One region of the Paraburkholderia sp. BR10937 genome, then DNA from elsewhere that is predicted to be linked to it. Evidence: riboswitches for the same ligand, from Rfam matches in the RefSeq annotation. Region 1 holds a riboswitch; the other holds the start of a gene.
The links. A riboswitch is a leader RNA that binds a small molecule or an ion and turns the genes downstream of it on or off. The one in region 1 is predicted to bind cobalamin.
Positions count from the first base shown of each region.

Region 2: another riboswitch for cobalamin. It lies ahead of cobG (precorrin-3B synthase); the one in region 1 lies ahead of AB4Y44_RS04875 (TonB-dependent receptor).

Region 1 covers NZ_JBFRCL010000004.1:58,897-63,295, forward strand. Annotated here, with positions in the region: gene AB4Y44_RS04870 (porin) at 1-991, opposite strand, end outside; cobalamin riboswitch at 1,238-1,372, opposite strand; cobalamin riboswitch at 1,463-1,645, shown strand; gene AB4Y44_RS04875 (TonB-dependent receptor) at 1,750-3,681, shown strand; gene AB4Y44_RS04880 (glutamine cyclotransferase) at 3,730-4,371, opposite strand; gene AB4Y44_RS04885 (helix-turn-helix domain-containing protein) at 4,368-4,399, opposite strand, start outside.
Region 2 covers NZ_JBFRCL010000028.1:968-5,366, forward strand. Annotated here, with positions in the region: gene AB4Y44_RS22840 (precorrin-2 C(20)-methyltransferase) at 1-587, opposite strand, end outside; gene AB4Y44_RS22845 (precorrin-8X methylmutase) at 588-1,214, opposite strand; gene cobG (precorrin-3B synthase) at 1,207-2,592, opposite strand; cobalamin riboswitch at 2,688-2,864, opposite strand; gene cbiE (precorrin-6y C5,15-methyltransferase (decarboxylating) subunit CbiE) at 2,959-4,185, shown strand; gene AB4Y44_RS22860 (cobalt-precorrin-6A reductase) at 4,182-4,399, shown strand, end outside.

The sequences.
Region 1 (4,399 bases):
GATAGATCGCCTCGGTATACACGTCCGTGCGTTTCGACAGCTGATAGGCGGCCTGCAGCGCACCTTGATGCCAATGCGCGGTGGTCGCGCCCGTATAGGCATACATGCCCGCCAGCGAGAACGCGGGCGTCACCTGCCAAAGCGCATTCACTTCGTAGTTGCTGAAGGCGATCGACGGCAACGGTGCGTCGCCATCGGCCTCGCTCACACCGGTATGAATGGAACGTGACCAGGCCGCGCCGAGCGTCACGTCGCCGAGCGCGTAGCTCATGCCCGCGCCAATGGTGTCTTCGCGCTGCACCGCGACCTCGGTCGGCACGAGGCCCGCACCCGGCAGCACCGACGTATCGTACGCACCCACCGAAGAGGCGCCGCGTCCGTCGATGTGCATCCACGCTACACCGGCGCTGAACGGGCCGCCCTCGTAATGCGCGCCGAAGCCGTAGGCGCGGTTCTGCGCGAAGCGCCCCGCCGCGTTCGAAAACGCGTACATCGCGCCGGCGCTGAAACCACCGTATGTGGCGCTCGCGAACTTCACCGCATTCGAGGCGAGCCACGAATTGTTGGCGTTGTCGTTGTCGAACGGATGCGCGAATGCCGTGCCGCCCGCACCGCCCGTCAGCGTAAACGGGGCGAAGTAGTCGTGCATCGTGTCGTACTGGCGGCCGAGCGTAATCGTACCAAATCGTTCGGATTGCAGACCAACGTAGAACGGATGGTCGTTGAAGGCTTCGCCAGAGGTGACCGAGAAACCGCGCTCGAGGCGAAAGATCGCGGCGTTGCCGCCGCCGAGATCCTCGCTGCCCTGCAGGCCCCAAAAACTGCCGTCGATCAGGCCCGAGCCTGCGCGATACTGGCTGCGGCCCGCAACGTCGCTGACATAGTCAACGCTAGCGTCGATCTCACCGTACAACGTGACCTGCTGCGCCGAGGCGCCAGCGCCTGTGAATGCCAACGCCCCGCCGAGGGCGGCCAGAATGTGCTTGTTCATGAGTCTTCTTGTTTGTGCTTGTAAAGAATGCATGGACGAGCGCCGTCAGCCCTCGCTTGTTGCGGCGTGGCGCCCCGACGTCGTCGTTAATCCGTCAATTTCCAGCGTGCTTTTGAACAGCGAACGCCTGGTGGCCCGTGAGCGGTCTACGCCGCATCGGGGCCGGTGGTGGTGGCCGGATTGGCCCGCGTTTCCAGGGCAGGAGGGTGTGCATTGACGGCTCCTTGGGTTACGCGCCCTGGAATGAGTCGCGAAATAAACGTAGCGAGGTCTGACTTCTGGCTCGATTGACAGCCAGTCACAGTGGCGCGACCGCGCCGGATTCTCACCGGCTTCCCTGCTGCGTTTCGCTCGTGCAGCGCCTACGCGCGAAAAACAGCTGCAAGGATAGCGTAAGTTGCGGGAGCGGCCAAACCGGGTGTTTTCGCCACACGACACACGTCAAAGGTTGACGCGGCAAATGCGCGGCCATTACCCTTGCGCGCTGATGGTTCCCGGCGACGGGATCAAAAGGGAACGCAGTGCAAGACTGCGGCTGCCCCCGCAACTGTTAGCGGCGAGTCCATGCCAGAGCGTGCCACTGGGAAACCGGGAAGGCCGGCAACGGACGTCGACCTGCGAGCCAGGAGACCTGCCATCAGCCGAGTCCAGCAGCCGCAACGGGCGGGGATCCCCAATGCGCCAAAGCATCGCCCACGCGGCGATCGCCCGTTGCACGGACAGCCCGTTTTTCAGGAGCTGTTTCCAGCCACCGCATCATGAAGTTTCGCCAATTCGTATTGACTTCCGCCGCGCTCGCCTGTGCGTGGCAAATCGCGCATGCCGCGGACGCATCGCCGACCCAGGCACAGCAGCAAGCCGGCGACGGCACCACGCTGCCCAACATCCTCGTCGTGGGCGACGCGCAGCATCTGCCGCAATCGTTCGACCAGCGCTACGCGAGCACCCAGGTGCTCACGCGCGAGGACCTCGACCGCGTCTCCCCCGCCGACCCAAGCATCGCGCAGGCGCTCGCCACGCTGCCCGGCGTCACCGTCTCGCAGACCGGCGGGCCGGGGTCGTACACGGGCGTGAGCATCCGCGGGTCGTCGGCCGACCAGGTGGCCGTGTTCATCGACGGCATACGCATAGGCTCCGTCACCACGGGCACGGCCGAATGGGCCGATCTGGCGACCGCCTCGTTCGACCGCGTCGAGGTGATCTCGGGCCCCGCGGCCGCCTCGTTCGGCGCGGATGCCGTGGGCGGCGTCGTGCAGCTCTTCACGCGCCATGCGTCGAACCAGCCGAACCAGACCACCGTCTCGTTCGGCGGCGGCTCGAACAAGACCTTCGACACGCAGGTGCGCACCTCGGGCACGATCGGCTCGACCGGGCCGCTTTCCGCACTGAGCGGCCTCACCTACTCACTGGGCCTGCACGACTACAACACGGCGGGCATCGACGCGACCCAGCCCTGGGCCTACGGCCACGAAGACGGCCGCAACCCGTACCACGCGCAGAACCTCGACGCGCGCCTTGGCTACGCGCACGACAACTGGTCGATCTCGACCTTCGCGCTCTACCACCGCTCCGATCTCTCGTACGACAACGCGGGAGGCAACGACCGCCAGCGCGACAACCAGCTCACGACCGGCCTCGCGTTCCACCTCGACATCACGCCGACCACGCAGTTCGACCAGTCGGTGGGCTACGCGACGGACCGTCAGTTCCTCTATTCGAACGACCCGACGATCCCGACCGACGAGATCGACTCGACGCGCTTTTCCACCTCCACGTCGATCACGCATCAGGAAAGAGGCCACACGCTCTTCGGCATGCCGCTCGACGGCGAGACCAAGCTCGCCTACGACTACACGCGCGAGATGGCGTTCCTGCCCGTGGATGTGCCGGGCGGCCTGCCCGCGCGCAACGATTCTGCCGTGTCGATGCATCAGTCGACCACGCTCGGACCCGTCACGCTGTTTCTGGCGGGGCGGCACGAAATCGTGCAGGGGCAATCGGTGAATACGGGCAACGTCGCGCTGTCCTGGGCGATCACGCCGGTCTACACGGCGCGCGTTTCGTACGGCAACGCGTTCCGCCTGCCGACCTTCAACGACCTGTACTATCCGGGCTACTCGAACCCCAACCTGCTGCCCGAACGCAGCGACTCGGTCGAAGCCGCGCTCGATGCCACCACGTCGATCGGCACGTTCACGGCAGCCGTGTACGACACGCGGGTGCACGACCTCATCACGTACAACTCGCAGACCTTCCTGCCCGTGAACGTGGGCCGCGCGCACATTCAGGGGCTCGACCTCTCGTACAAGGGCACGCTCGGCACGTCCACGCCGGTGAGCCTCACGGTGGGGATCCTGAATCCGCAGGACGTGACCGACCAGACCTGGCTCAATCGCCGCCCGCGCCAGACGGCGAGCCTGAGCGTAGATCACACGTGGGACGAGTTCCAGCTCCACGCGCTCAGTACCGGCGTTTCGCTGCTGTATAACGGCTCGACGTTCGACGACCAGCTCAACACGATCTACCTGCCTTCGTGGACCACGGTGAGCCTGCGCGCGTCGTACAAGGTCAATGCGCATCTCGCGCTTTCGGCCACGCTGGCGAACGTGTTCAACCGGCAGTACGTGACCGCCTACGGCTACAACACGCTGGGGCGCACGGCGTTTGGCAAGGTCACCTATACGTTCTGAGCGTTGCGTGCGAGCGGGTGCGTTCAAGCGTTTCGCGCGCCCGCTCGCCTAGCCCTCGCGCTTCGGCCGCCGCACCGCGCGAATCTTCCCGCTGTTGCCGCCGCCGCAGAAGAACTGCTCGCCGCCATCGGACTCCAGCCCCGAAACGGCGGTGCCGGGCGGCATGTCGAGTTGTTCCAGCACTTCGCCCGTGCCCGGATCGATGCGCCGCAAGTCGCTCTCGTCGCCTTCCCAGGTGCCGTGCCACAGCTCGCCGTCCACCCACGTCACGCCCGTGACGTAGCGGCTCGATTCGAGCGTGCGCAAAATCGCGCCCGTCTGCGGATCGACCTGATGGATCTTGCGCTCGCGATACACCCCGACCCAGAGCGTGCCGTCCGCCCACGCGAGTCCCGAGTCGCCGCCGCCTCCAGGCGCGGGAATCGTGGCAAGCACGCGGCCCGTTTCAGGGTCGATCTTGTGGATGCGGTCCTCGGCGATCTGAAACAGATGCCGGCCGTCGAACGCCGTGCCCGCGTGCGCCGCGATGTCGATCGAGCGCCGCGTCTGGCCGCTCTGCGGATCGAGCGACGCGATGCGCTCGCCCACGGCGAACCACACGTGCTTGCCGTCATACGAGACCCCGCCCACCTTCTCGATGCCGGGAAAGGGGCCGTACTCGCGGACGATTTCGGCAGTCGTTCGTTTCATGGTTTCCTCCTTGAATGAAGGGACAGGG
Region 2 (4,399 bases), on a different contig from region 1:
CCCAGCACGCGGCGCACCTTGTCGAAGTTGCGGCCCAGTTTCATGATCACGGCGGCGTCCGCGTCGGCCAGGCGCCGGCGCAATTCGTCTTCGGGCAGCACCCCCGAGAGTACGGCGAGGCTCTGGTTGCGGTAGACGAGCGGCACGCCCAGCACCGCCGCGCCGCCCAGCATCGAGCACACGCCCGGCACGACTTCGGCCTCGTAGTGCGCGGCGAGCCGGTCGTGCAGATACATGTACGAGCCATAGAAGAACGGATCGCCTTCGCAGATCACGGCCACGTCGCGTCCGGCGTCGAGATGGCGCGCAAGCATTTGCGCCGCGCCGTCGTAGAAGTCGGCGATGATCGCTTCGTACGAGAGCGGCGGTTCGAGCGCTTCGGTCGTCACGGGGTACACGAGCGGCAGGCGTTCCTGCTCCGCTTCGAGATGGGCCTCGACGATGCCGAACGCGTTGCCTTTCTTGCCCTTGGCGACGAAATACGCGACCACGGGCGCGGCCTTGAGCAGGCGCAACGCCTTGAGCGTGAGCAGTTCGGGGTCGCCGGGGCCGACGCCAATGCCGTGCAGACGTCCTTTGCGGATCATTTATTCGGTCTCCGAAGCGAGTGCGTTGACGGCGGCGGCGGCCATCGCGCTGCCGCCGCGGCGGCCGTGCACGACGACGAAGGGCACGCCGTGGCTTTCGGCTGCAAGCTGCGCCTTGGACTCGGCCGCGCCGACGAAGCCCACGGGAAACCCGAGGATCAGCGCGGGGCGCGGGGCGCCGGCGGCGACCATGTCGAGCAGATGAAAGAGCGCGGTGGGCGCATTGCCGATCGCAACGACGCTGCCTGCCAGATGCGGCCGCCACAGTTCGAGCGCGGCTGCCGAGCGCGTGTTGCCGATCGCGCGCGCGAGATCCGGGACGGCGGGATCGTCGAGCGTGCAGATCACGGCGTTGTTCGCGGGCAGGCGCGCGCGCGTCACGCCGTAAGCGACCATTTTCGCGTCGCAGAGAATCGGCGCGCCGCCCGCGAGCGCATTGCGGCCCGCCGTGCCCGCGCCTGCGGAAAACGCGAGGTCGGCGGCCACGTCGACCATGCCGCATGCGTGGATCACGCGCACGGCGAGTTTTTCGAGGTCGGTGGGGATGTGCGCGAGGTCGGCTTCGGCGCGAATCGTCGCGAACGACTCGCGATAGATCGCCTGGCCGTCGCGAATGTAATCAGACATCCTGGGTGCTCCGGGGCCGCTGCGCGAGTGCCAGCGCAGCGGCTTCGATCGTCAGGTTGCGCGCGACGAGCCGGCCGAAGCCGCTTCGCTTATCGTCGCGCTGGTACAGGTCGTAGTGGTCCGGGGCGCTGGCGAGCAACGTGAACGGCGCGCAATGCGCGGCCGCGCAGGAGCGCTCGCAGCCGCTCAGGTGGGCTTCGGCGCCGGGCGGCAACAGGGCGGCGAGGCGCTGTGCGTCGCCTTTCGTGTCCGCGCGGCTTTTCGCGCATCCGGTCGAGCCCGTGCACGCGATGAGGCGTGCGAGCGGGTTGGCGCGCGAGACGATCAGGCCGAGCGCGTGCAGGCGTTCGAGCGCGGCGGGCATCGCGTGCGCGGGCACGTTCGGCAGCAGCACGCCTTGCCATGGCGTCACGCGCAGCGTCGCATCGCCCGAGTCTTCCGCGAGCGCGGCGAGTGCGCGCAGCGTCGGCGCGTCGATACGGCCGAGCGCGGGCTGCGCGCCCACGTAGCCGCTGCCGTCGGCGTGCAGCGCGTGCGCGCCGAGGCGCAAGCCGGCGGGACTCTCCGCGCGGCGCCGCGCGCGCAGCGTGGTGTCGTCACGCATCAGCGTGAATTCGCCATGCTGTTGCGCGCGCTGCAGCAGCGCATCGAGCGAGTGAGCGGCCAGCACGTCGCGCATGCGTGTGGTGTCGGTGCCCGCGAGATCGAGGAACGCATGCAGCAGCGCGCGCATCGATGCGCGAACGTCTTCGGCGGCGAGCGTGCCGACTGGCTGCGCCGTGGGGCGGCCCGCGAGGCCCAGCGCGAAGCGCACGGTTGCGCCATGCGGCAGTGCGGCGAGCCAGATGTCGTGCGGATGCTCGAGCATCGCCACGCGCTCGCCGCCGTCCAGTTGCAACGCGAACTTGGGCGAGAGCGCGGCGAAACGCGGCTCGCGCTGCATCATGTCGATGAGCGCGGCGGCGAGCGCCGTCGTATCGCAAGAGGCGTCAGGGTCGAGGCCCGCGAGCGGGCTCAGCATCACGTTGCGCAATTCGTCGGCGGCGCACGCGCGCTCGACCGGACTCGCGGCGTCGATGCCGGCGGGGCCGAGGCCCGCGCCGATCAGCGCAGCGCTCAACGCCGCTTCCTCGCCCGCGCGCACGCCGCGAATCTGCACGTTCGCGCGATTGGTCAGTTCGAGCACGCCGCTCGCGTGCGTCGACGCTGCGTCGGCGAGCGCGCGCGCTCGCGCGGCGCTAAGCACGCCGCCGGGCAGACGGATGCGACACAAGCCGCCGTCGCGCGCGGCGACCGCGCGCACGAGCCCCGGGCACGCCGAGGGGCGGAGCACGGCCAATGCGGCAGCGGGCGAGACGGGCTTCGTTTCGTGTTTCAAGGCATTACCGGGTAAACATCACGCTGGAGCGGCGCGCTGCCCGCGCGGCAGGCGGGCAACGGCAGCGATATCGGTACACCCCGCCCGATTTGGGTTCGCGCGAACAGTCGGCCGGCAGGTCTCCTGGCTCACAGGTCGTCGACCGCATCGGCCTTCCCGGTAATACCAGTGGCTCGGGTGGATGCGGTCTCGCTGCTCACAGTCGCGGGGGCGGCCACAGCTTGCTGTGTTCCCTTTTATGCCTTAACGGCGCCGGCGGACACGGTATTATGCCCGTTTTCGCGCGTGCTCCGCCCCACCATCGGGCTGCGGGCCCGTGGCGGCGTAGAGAAACAGGCAACGAAACAGGCAACGGCGGGAGAGCGAATGCAGGGCAAGCAGGCATGGCTGACGGTGGTGGGCATCGGCGACGACGGCTACGCGGGGCTCCGGCGCGACGCGCGGCGCGCGCTGTTCGACGCGGCCATCGTGACGGGCGGCGAACGCCATCTCGCGATGCTGCCGTCACGTGTGCGTGCGCGGCGCGAGGCGTGGCCCCAGCCGTTCAGCGTGGAGGCGCTGCTCGCATACCGCGAGTCGAATGCGTCCGTATGCGTGCTCGCGAGCGGCGACCCGATGCTGTTCGGCGTGGGCGCGACGCTCGCGCGCCGCGTGCCGCCCGGTGAAATGCGCGTGCTGCCCGCGCCGTCGTCGCTCTCGCTCGCGGCAGCGCACATGGGGTGGGCGCTGCAGGATACGGCGATGGTCTCGCTCGTCGGCCGTCCGCTCGATGCGCTGCGCCGCCATCTCTACGCGCGCTCGCGCGTGCTCGCGTTGAGCGCGGATGGGCGCACGCCCGCGGCGCTTGCCGCGCTGCTCGCCGAAGCGGGCTTCGGCGCCACGCGTCTTGCGGTGTTCGAGCATCTCGGGGGCCCGCTCGAACGCCGCATCGAAGGTCGCGCCGATGCGTTGCACGTCGAACAAGCCGCGGCGCTCAATCTGGTCGCGTTCGAATGCGAAAGCGATAGTGCGCAGACGCCCGCGCGCGGCTGGACGCTCACGCCCGGCCTTCCCGACGACGCCTTTCGCCACGACGGTCAGATCACGAAGCGCGACGTGCGCGCGCTCACGCTCGCGCGTCTCGCGCCGACGCCCGGCGCGCTGCTGTGGGACGTGGGCGCGGGCAGCGGCTCGATCGGCATCGAGTGGATGCGCTCGCACGCCGCTTGCCGCGCGATCGCGATCGAGGCGCACGCCGAGCGTCAACGCTTCATCGAGCACAATCGCGCGGCGTTGGGCGTGCCGGGTTTGCAACTCGTCGCGGGCCGCGCGCCCGACGCGCTCGCAGGGCTCGCCGCGCCCGACGCGGTCTTCATCGGCGGCGGCGTGACCGTACCCGGCGTGCTGGACGCGTGCTGGTCGGCGCTCGCGAGCGGCGGGCGGCTCGTCGCGAACGCGGTGACGTTGCAGAGCGAAGCGGCACTCGCGGCATGGCGCGCACAGCACGGCGGCACGCTCACGCGTATCGGCATCGGCGAGGCGCAGCCGCTGGGCGGCTTCGACACCTGGCGTCAGGCCTTGCCCGTCACGCTTTACGAGGCCGTCAAGCCATGACGGCGCGCATCCTGCTGCTCGGCGGCACCGGCGATGCGCTGGCGATCGCGCGCACGCTAGGCCCGCAGCACGTGTACTCGCTCGCGGGCCTTGGCCGCGTGCCCGCCGATCTCGCCTGCGCGGTGCGGGTAGGCGGCTTTGGCGGGGCAGAAGGGCTCGCGCGCTTTCTCGCCGACGAAAACATCGCACTCGTCTTCGACGCCACGCATCCCTA